Regions from separate parts of the Kosakonia sp. N21 genome, predicted to be linked through region 1. Evidence: predicted binding sites of a transcription regulator. Region 1 holds the regulator's gene; each other region holds the start of a gene.

Region 1 (3,406 bases):
GGGAGCGACCAAACATCACCGATACCGGCACCATTTGCACATCCAAATCCGGATGACTGCGGTGGAGATCCAGGTAATCATGGAACAGTTTGATGGATTCTTCTTTTGGCGTGTAATAGGTAAATACACGCGGCCCGCCGTGGATAAACACGTAACGCGGTAGCAGTGCGCCGTCGATTTCCAGCGGTTCCAGTGGGTCTGGCAGCTCATGCGCCAGACACTGAGCGCGCAGCGTCATCAAGTCTGCCTTGGAGTTGTAAGGCAGCACATACATGATGGGACGTGAGGTATCGAGACCCAGTTCCTGTGCAGGTTCTGCGGGGATCGATTTACTTTTTACCAGCACGCTTAATGGTAAATTCAGTAATTTGTAGTAAATTCGTGGCCAGCCGGACATAAAGGATGTAAAGCCTCTGGTTAATAGTGCCATTGCGCCGCAAGAATATCAGAAAGCGCGCATAATTTCTGTTGTACCTCTGCATGCTTACATAGACATTGATGCTCATTAGATAAAAAGGTTCTTTTTCATGGCCAATAATACCACTGGATTAACCCGGATCATTAAAGCGGCGGGCTATTCCTGGAAAGGCGTTCGCGCCGCATGGATAAATGAAGCGGCGTTTCGCCAGGAGGCCGTCGCGGTCGTGCTGGCCATTATTATTGCCTGCTGGCTTGATGTGGAGCCCATCACGCGCGTGCTGCTGATTGGTTCGGTTTCGCTGGTCATGATCGTTGAAATCCTCAACAGCGCAATTGAAGCCGTGGTGGATCGGATTGGCGCGGAATTTCATGAGCTTTCCGGGCGAGCGAAGGATATGGGGTCGGCAGCGGTGCTGATGTCTATCCTGCTGGCGCTGTTTACCTGGATCTCATTGCTCTGGTCGCATTTTCGATAACGATTCCAGAATTCGATAACGCCCTGGTTTTTTGCTTAAATTTGGTTCCAAAATCACCTTTAACTGTATATACTCACAGCATAACTGTATATACACCCAGGGGGCGGAATGAAAGCATTAACGGCCAGGCAGCAAGAGGTGTTCGATCTTATCCGCGATCGCATCTCCCAAACAGGTATGCCGCCGACGCGTGCGGAAATCGCGCAACAATTGGGGTTCCGTTCCCCAAATGCGGCTGAAGAACACCTCAAAGCGCTGGCGCGCAAAGGGGTTATCGAAATCGTATCCGGCGCATCCCGCGGTCTTCGCTTGCTGCTCGAAGAAGAAGACGATCTCGGGCTGCCGCTGATCGGTCGTGTCGCCGCCGGTGAGCCGCTGCTGGCGCAGCAGCATATCGAAGGGCATTACCAGGTCGATCCTGCGCTCTTCAAACCGCATGCGGATTTCCTGCTGCGCGTTAGCGGGATGTCGATGAAAGACATCGGCATTATGGACGGCGACCTGCTCGCGGTGCATAAAACGCAGGACGTGCGCAACGGCCAGGTGGTTGTGGCGCGTATTGAAGACGAAGTTACCGTTAAACGTCTGAAAAAACAGGGCAACACCGTTGAACTGTTACCGGAAAACAATGAGTTTTCCCCGATTGTTGTTGATCTGCGCGATCAAAACTTCACCATTGAAGGGCTGGCGGTAGGTGTCATTCGCAATGGCGAGTGGCTGTAACGCCTCCCTTATTCGCTGCGGCGCTGTTTTACGCTCCGCAGCGTTAATCCCTTTCCCCGATCGATTCTGACACTGCTATGCCGCTGCTGACTGCATCCGACAAAGCGCTGTGGCGACTTGCCCTGCCAATGATCTTCTCCAATATCACTGTCCCGTTGCTGGGACTGGTGGATACGGCTGTGGTCGGGCATCTGGATAGTGCGGTCTATCTGGGCGGTGTGGCCATCGGCGCGACCGCGACCAGCTTCCTGTTTATGCTGCTGCTGTTCCTGCGGATGAGCACCACCGGGCTGACGGCCCAGGCATACGGCGCGAAAAATGCGCACGCGCTGGCCCGGGCGTTGGTACAGCCACTGCTGCTGGCGCTGGGTGCGGGTGTGCTGATTACACTGTTGCGCGCGCCGCTTATCGATCTGGCGTTGCACATTACTGGCGGCAGCGCTGCGGTGTTGGAGCAGGCGCGGCGCTTTCTTGATATCCGCTGGCTAAGCGCTCCCGCATCGCTCGGCAACCTGGTGCTGCTGGGTTGGCTGCTGGGTGTGCAGTATGCCCGCGCACCGGTGATCCTGCTGGTAGTGGGTAACGTTCTCAATATTGTGCTTGATGTCTGGCTGGTGATGGGGCTGGGCATGAATGTCCAGGGGGCAGCACTGGCAACGGTGGTGGCGGAGTACGCGACCTTTGTGCTCGGTCTGCTGATGGCGCGACGTGTGCTGGTTATGCGCGGTATCACCTTCCCGGTGCTGAAGACGGCCTGGCGCGGTGGACTTGGGCGCTTGCTGGCGCTTAATCGGGACATCATGCTGCGCTCGTTATTGCTACAGCTCTGCTTTGGTTCGATAACCGTGTTCGGCGCGCGTCTTGGCGGCGAAACCGTGGCGGCGAATGCGGTGCTGATGATGTTTCTGACGTTCACTGCCTACGCGCTGGACGGGTTCGCTTATGCAGTGGAAGCCCATTCCGGGCACGCTTATGGCGCGCGTGACGACACTCAGCTTAAGCTCATCTGGCACGCGGCGTGCCGCCAGGCAGGTCTGGTGGCGCTGGTGTTCTCGGCGGTATATGCGCTGGCCGGGGAGTCAATTATCGCGCTGCTCACCTCGCTGCCAGCCCTGCAAAACATGGCCGGGCACTATCTTATCTGGCAAGTGATCCTGCCGGTGGTGGGCGTGTGGTGTTATTTGCTGGATGGCATGTTTGTGGGTGCGACGCGCGGTGCGGAAATGCGTAACAGCATGGCGGTTGCTGCGTGCGGGTTTGCCCTGACGCTGTTGACGGTGCCCACGCTGGGCAACCATGGTCTGTGGTTGTCGCTGGTGGTGTTCCTGGCGCTGCGTGGGCTGACTTTAGCGTGGGTATGGCGTCGTCACTGGCGCAATGGCACCTGGTTTTCCGGTGTTGACCCCTCCTGACAGCCCCTCTTTTCCCCTAGTATTGCTGGTTCACTCCTCTTTCTTTCGTCTCGTTAATACGGTTTTTTTTATCGTAAATGGTTAAAGATTCCGAATGTAAAACAAATTGCAGTATTACTGACTACAATAATCAGTACGTTCAGCGCAACAGGAACGTAACTTTTAACCGAACGATAAGGAGTCAACGATGAACAAAGACGAAATCGGCGGTAACTGGAAGCAGTTTAAAGGTACTGTGAAAGAGAAATGGGGCAAGTTGACCGATGACGATATGACCGTCATCGAAGGGAAACGTGACCAGCTGGTGGGTAAAATCCAGGAGCGTTATGGTTACGCAAAAGATCAGGCGGAAAAGGAAGTTACGGATTGGGAAAG
Region 2 (3,406 bases), on a different contig from region 1:
TTGTCCGGACGACCACCAACGGTGTTAGCATCACCGATGTTGTTGGTCCATTGGTATTCCAGACGGGTAGCGATATCGCGGGTAACTGCCCACTCAACACCACCAGCGAATACTGGGGAAACACCGGTGTCATGATCTTTGAAGCCCAGGTTGTTCTGAGCGTCTGCACGCCAAACCATACCACCCAGACGGGTGTAAACATCCAGATCATCAGTGATCGGGTAACCCAGTTTAGCGGTCAGTTGAACGCCCTGAGCTTTGAAAGCACCGTTCACAGTGTCGCCTTTGTACGGCATACGGCCTAACCAGTCGTAGCCCAGTTCAAAGCCAACATACGGGTTAACCTGATAACCACCGAACGCACCAGCACCTAATTGGCTTTCGTGAGTCGGGCCAGTATTAGAGATCTGGTTGTTACCAACATCGTGGAACTGAGACCAGCCCAGTTTAGCACCTGTATACCAGGTGTTATCTTTCGGAGCGGCCTGCGCTACGGTAGCGAAGCCAGCCAGTGCCACTGCAATTGCGATAGCTGTCTTTTTCATTTTTTGCGCCTCGTTATCATCCAAAAATCGCCATGGGAATCTCTAAGAGAGCCACGGTTAAATCCTTCACCGGGGGCATTGCTCACTAATAACTCAGGAGATATCTTTATCGATATCTTTGGCTTATGCCGAGCACCCCTGGCGATGTAAAGTCTACAACGTAGTTGGAAACTTACAAGTGTGAACTCCGTCAGGCATATGAAAAAAAAGACTTTGTGTACACATTATTTAACATTTTTGACTAAGTATTAGTCGATGTCGTTAGCCTGCGAAGCGCGCCACACAGGCTTTGTCGCTGTATTTGACTGATAAATTGGTCATGCCAGTCATTCTTAAAAAATATCCCAGGATAAATCTTAAATTTACTCAATGATACAAATTAGAGTGAATTTTTATCCCTGAAAGCTGTCTCGCACCCAGAGAATCATGACGTAACGGGCGCATAACGAAGCCTATTGCGTTGCCTTCCTCTGCAGCCATCGCCAGGCGGTGGTGTTCTTCTTCTGTCAGTTCTTCCGCATGCCAGCCAATTACCACGCTATAATTGCCGGTGCGCAATGCACGGATCATGGATTCCAGCGTCACGCCAGGCGACAGTTGATTGATTTGCATAACCTTGGTGAGGGGTAAGCCGACAGATTGTACCCATTCACGGCTCAGTTTCTGCTGAGGCGTTAGCCATAGCTGCCAACGCGATTGCTGCCCGAGTTGCTGCAGCAGGGGAAGTAAAAGAAGTTGCGCCATCATAGGCTGGTCTTCACGATAGACAACCTCGCTAATCAGCCCCGCAGCGACGTCGGTGGATTCAGCGCGATTTGCTGTGCTGAGTGTGGAAGCCAATTTTGTTGAACGATTAGCATAACCTGAAGTGTACATAATCAATCCAGCCCTGTGGTTACTGTATAAACATACAGTAACCTCTGAACGTTCAAAGATCAACCTCATTTTCTGAAAGTAACTCGCATTTTTGCTCTGTCCCCGCCGCCATACGTAAAATTTTCTTGCTGTCCCGTCCTCAGTTGCCTATGTTCCTGATTAACGGATCCGATAATAATGTTATTGTTGTTACTACGTGATTTTTAAAGGAATAATCATGGAAGACATATCACATCAACGGATCTATCAGTCATGCGAATGCCTCGCATCTCTCGGGGATATTTGCTATCGCGCCCATTTCGGTGGTTACAGTTTGTCGGTAGACAAAACGGTTTTTGCAATGGTTGCTGGCGGAGAACTTTATCTGCGCGCGTGCGATGAAAGTGCACATTATACCGTTACCCGGCAAGCCCCCATGCTGATGTTCAATAAGCGTGGCCGTCAGGTTTCGTTAAATTACTACTTCGTGAATGAACGTTTGTGGAGCGATCGTGCATTATTGCTGGAACTTTCTGCGCTTTCGCTCAGTGCAGCGAAACGGGAGAAAATACAGCGGACTGCCCGATTGCGCCTGCGCGATCTGCCCAATCTCACTTTCCAGCTTGAGGCTCTGTTACATGACGCCGGGGTGTTGGATGCGCATACGCTGCGTTTACTTGGTGCGAAAGCATGTTGGCTCAGATTAAGAAAAATGAATCAGCAGCTCAGTGTTAAAGTTCTCTTCGCTCTTGAAGGCGCCATTATTGGTCTTCATGAAGCTGCACTCCCGGCGATCAAGCGCCAGGAGTTGTTGGAGTGGTTTAATGAACTGATAACAAAGGGGAGCAAGCCTTACTAAGCGATTTGCCGTTTCAGACGACACACTTCCGGCAGTAAAGCGATGAGCAATCCAATTTGCTGAAGCACCAGTGGCTCTTTGCTGTCCGGACGTGGTTCCAGATGTTTAATTCTTTGCGATAAGTCGGCGAGCGCTTCCTGCACACGTCCCTCACTGGCAGGGAGGTGATGCAGGGCATCGTCGACATAACAAACAGCATCATCAAGAAGACGCAAAATATCGGGTTGCGTGAGCTGTTCACGGTGAGCGCCCAATGCTGAGATGTAGCTGGTAAAACTATGGTTCAGGCACAACAACCGGAAGGCCGCGTCGCGAAGTTCCGGGGATGCCCCAGGTTCGGTGGACATATTCGATACAACGGAAGCCAGTTCCGCATCACGGTTGTAGGCATTCCTGCGGGCAATGCGATAAGCCAGGCGGTTATCACGTCCCTGATGATACTGCTCAAGAATAGCATCGAGATAACGGCAATTGGCGTCAAATGCCTGCTCCGTAACGCGTGATAAATGGCGAAAACGCCAGTCGGGCCAGATAAAACTCACTGCCGCCCAGGCGATGGCGCACCCGATAAGGGTATCGATAATACGGGGAATGGCGACTTCGAAACCTTCTCCCAGCAGGTTAAAACACAGCAATACCAACAGGGTAATAAACATTGTCGCGTGTGCATACTGGACTGTGCGGAAGGCAAAAAACAGCACGCCGGTAATAACAATCAATATTAATTGCCCTTCATGGGAAGGAACAAAATAGAGCACAGGTAAACCAATAGCGACACCCACCAACGTACCGATTACGCGCAAAGTCAGGCGATGGCGTGTGGCATTATAGTTCGGTTGGCACACAAAAAGGCTGGTGAGCAGGATCCAGTAACCATGCTGTAGTCCGGTGATTTGGATAAACGCATAACCAATACATAACACCACAGACATGCGTACAGCATGACGAAATAACGCTGATTCCGGCGACAAATTGTTGCGTATCCGTAGCCAGATGTCGCTGAAACCGCTCAGGCTGTCATCGGCGAGCTGGTTTTCGGTGTCACTTGCTGACAACGGTTGTGGTTGGCCGGATTCAATACTTGCCAGTTGTGCATCAATGGCGCGCAAATTGTCCAACAGAAAGCCGAGTGCTTTCATGTGCTCAG
Region 3 (3,406 bases), on a different contig from region 1:
GCAGGCCATATTGCCGACGGGACAGGTAATCTTCCGCAATCGCCATAATGGTGTTATCCGGCGAAACGGACATGCCGCCGAGGGTATAAAACTCACTGTGCGCCGCGCGCTGGTTCGCATCAAGGAGCACCTGCCACTCATCCCACTCCGCACTGAGCGCGGACTGACGCTGATAGATAGCATATTCGTTGCCAGGTTCGTAAATATGCCGGTAACGGTAGCCATTTTTGATATAAGGTGCAGACATCTCACGCTGCGGAATGCGCGAGATGATCTCCCCAAGCACACGGTCCTGAAGCGCCTGTTGCGACGCCATCACCTCATGCCCGTAGCGGTTTTCCTGTTGAAGATAGTCCAGAACATCTGGCTGCGAACGCGCGTCGTCCCGCAGCCAGTAATAATTATCGATACGAGTATCACCATGCACAGTCATAGCATGGGGGATTTTTTTCGCTTTCGGCGGCATAGCACTGTTCTTTTTAGTTTTACATACCTATAAGGGTGGCAAAACCCACGCGCGATGCAAGCGAAACGTCGCAGTTGTTATTGCGGGAGAGCATGTTTTTGCTGCTTAAGATCCTCTTCAATCCCTTCACGCACATCGGCAGGAATTTTTAGCGCATCGCCCAATGCGTTAAGGTAACTCCGCTCCATAAAGTGATCGATATCGATAGCGGCGCAGCTGAGGAAATAGATTTCCAGCGCTTCTTCTTCGTTGGTGACTCCTCGTGCCAGACGCTCTGGATCAAGAGGTTGCTCAATGGCCTGCGCGACCAGCGCCCGTCCCTGCTCTTCCACGCCCGCTTCGCGAAGTTGTTGTTCGATAGCCGCGCGTTCTTTGTCATCAATATGACCATCACTTTTGGCTGCAAAGACCAGCGCCAGGATCAGGCGCTCTGTGCGCACATCTAACGGTGAAGGGTGTTGACCAAACTGGGGGTCATTCTGGTGAGCATCGCGGATACGGTCTTTGTATTTATTCCACAGCACGCTACCGGCCACCGCACCGCCACCGACCAACAACGCGCTGGTACCATATTTGGTCAGAAGTTTACGCGATGATTTACTGGCAACCAGCAGCCCGGCAAGACCACCCAGCGCGCCGGGCACCAGCAGTTTGCTTAACCCCTGCTCGCCAGAGGATGAAGATGCTGCTCCGTCTTTCTGACCAAGCAGCGATTGTAATTGATTTAACCAACTCATGATGTCCCTCGCCTACTGATAATGGTGCGCTCAGAGTAAGCGAGGGGATGTCAGGAAATGTCTGACTCTGCAAAAGATGGGAAAATTGTGTCAGTTGGGTTGCGGTTGATAGTCCGCCGTACCGGCTTTGCAGTCGATAGCCACTTTATAGTGGATATCGGTGCTTTTCCCGCGCACGGTTAACGGTACAGTCCACTTATCACCCTTGCCGACAATATCCTTGGTGCTGATCCAGGCCACCGGATCGGCCTGGCCAAGTTTTTTTTGATCGTCTGCCCAACGAACGATGCGATTTTGCAAATAGTCACGCTTAACGCTGGCGGCAATGCCTTCAGCGTTAAGCCCCTCGCACGAGGGAAATTTCACCGACTTATCGTTTGCGGCATGCGCCGCCACACTGCCCGCCAGCAAAAGAAAACTGGCGAAAACCCCTGCTATTTTCATGCTTATCTCCTGGTTTTTACCCCTTCAAAGCATGGTACAAATTACAGGCAGTGCAAGATCAGGCGACTTTTGCGCGTTTGGCTGCGCTTTTAATATCGACAGTATCTGTCGGCTCACTCTCATCATCCGTTGCCGGAGACGCTGCAGGTTCTTGCGCTTCTGCGCCAGGCAATTTACCGGACTTAAGAATGCTGCTAAGCGCCTCTTTTTGTTCGGCAAGCCACAGCGCCATTTGGTCACGTGTTTCATCTTCCAGCGTGACCGGACCTGCGCCTAACCAGTCACCCAGCACTTCCGCCAGATCGAGCATCTTATCGTAAGCATCCGCTTCCTTTTTGCTGGCAAAAGACATTTTTTCCTCACCTTCTCTAATGACTACGTATTTAACTTCTACCGCCATGATGCAGCCTCATTTAACTGTTTATTTATACAGTATAGTAGCGCGATGAAAAAACCATCGCAAGTGATAAAAGACAGACGCAAACGTTTTCGTTTATACTGCGCGCAGTTTTTTTCCCAACGGTAAGCTGCTATGACTCTTTTAGGTACTGCGCTGCGCCCTGCAGCAACTCGCGTGATGTTACTCGGTTCCGGCGAACTGGGCAAAGAAGTGGCCATTGAGTGCCAACGTCTCGGCATCGAAGTGATTGCCGTTGACCGCTACGCCGACGCTCCGGCAATGCATGTCGCCCACCGCTCGCATGTCATTAACATGTTGGATGGCGAAGCGCTGAAGGCGCTGGTGGCGCAAGAAAAACCCCATTTCATTGTGCCGGAAATCGAAGCCATCGCCACCGATACGCTGATTGAGCTGGAAGCACAGGGCCAGCACGTTGTCCCCTGCGCCCGTGCTGCAAAGCTGACAATGAACCGTGAGGGCATTCGTCGTCTTGCGGCAGAAGAACTTCAGCTCCCGACGTCCAGTTACCGTTTTGCCGACAGTGAAGCCGCGTTCCATCAGGCCGTTGAAGAGATTGGTCTGCCGTGTATTGTTAAGCCGGTAATGAGTTCGTCGGGCAAAGGCCAGAGCTTTATTAAACGCGCTGACCAGTTAGCCAAAGCCTGGGAATATGCGCAACAAGGCGGGCGCGCCGGCGCCGGTCGGGTGATTGTCGAAGGCGTGGTCCACTTTGATTTTGAAATCACGCTTCTGACTATCAGCGCGGTAGATGGCGTGCATTTTTGCGCCCCGGTCGGCCACCGTCAGGAAGACGGGGATTATCGAGAATCCTGGCAGCCGCAGCAGATGTCCACTGTCGCACTGCAACGCGCGGAAGAGATTGCCCGCAAAGTCGTACTGGCGCTCGGTGGTCACGGTCTGTTTGGCGTGGAGTTGTTCGTGTGTGGCGATGACGTCATCTTCAGCGAAGTTTCTCCGCGCCCACATGATACCGGCATGGTCACGCTGATTTCGCAGGATCTCTCCGAGTTCGCGTTGCACGTGCGTGCCTTCCTCGGCTTGCCTGTTGGCGACATCCGCCAGTATGGTCCGTCTGCTTCTGCGGTCATTCTGCCTCGTCTGAGCAGCCAGAATGTGACCTTCGATAATGTGCATAATGCGGTGGGCGCAGGCGTACAGTTGCGCCTGTTCGGCAAGCCGGAAATCGACGGTTCCCGTCGTCTGGGTGTAGCGCTGGCGGTGGCCGACAATGTCGAAACCGCCGTGCAACGCGCGATTGCAGCGGCGAAGGCCGTTGACGTTCAGGGATAAAAAAGCCCGCTCAGTGTTAACACTGAGCGGGCTTTATGTCTGGCGGGG

The links. Region 1 encodes LexA, which represses DNA repair genes until DNA is damaged. Its sites were predicted from a motif close to TNCTGTATGTACATACAGNA; they were not measured.
Region 2: the regulator LexA is predicted to act here: its motif matches at 1,442-1,461, upstream of sulA (SOS-induced cell division inhibitor SulA).
Region 3: the regulator LexA is predicted to act here: its motif matches at 2,063-2,082, upstream of ACQ3G7_RS10765 (YebG family protein).

Annotation. Positions count from the first base shown of each region.
Region 1 covers NZ_JBOBHR010000003.1:44,869-48,274, forward strand. The annotation lists gene plsB (glycerol-3-phosphate 1-O-acyltransferase PlsB) at 1-397, opposite strand, end outside; gene ACQ3G7_RS07330 (diacylglycerol kinase) at 528-896, shown strand; gene lexA (transcriptional repressor LexA) at 1,005-1,619, shown strand; gene dinF (MATE family efflux transporter DinF) at 1,697-3,031, shown strand; gene ACQ3G7_RS07345 (CsbD family protein) at 3,219-3,406, shown strand, end outside.
Region 2 covers NZ_JBOBHR010000007.1:191,780-195,185, forward strand. The annotation lists gene ompA (porin OmpA) at 1-545, opposite strand, end outside; gene sulA (SOS-induced cell division inhibitor SulA) at 912-1,421, opposite strand; gene ACQ3G7_RS18040 (TfoX/Sxy family DNA transformation protein) at 1,639-2,259, shown strand; gene yccS (YccS family putative transporter) at 2,256-3,406, opposite strand, start outside.
Region 3 covers NZ_JBOBHR010000004.1:107,075-110,480, reverse strand. The annotation lists gene ptrB (oligopeptidase B) at 1-466, opposite strand, end outside; gene ACQ3G7_RS10775 (tellurite resistance TerB family protein) at 544-1,206, opposite strand; gene yebF (protein YebF) at 1,294-1,647, opposite strand; gene ACQ3G7_RS10765 (YebG family protein) at 1,706-2,047, opposite strand; gene purT (formate-dependent phosphoribosylglycinamide formyltransferase) at 2,180-3,358, shown strand.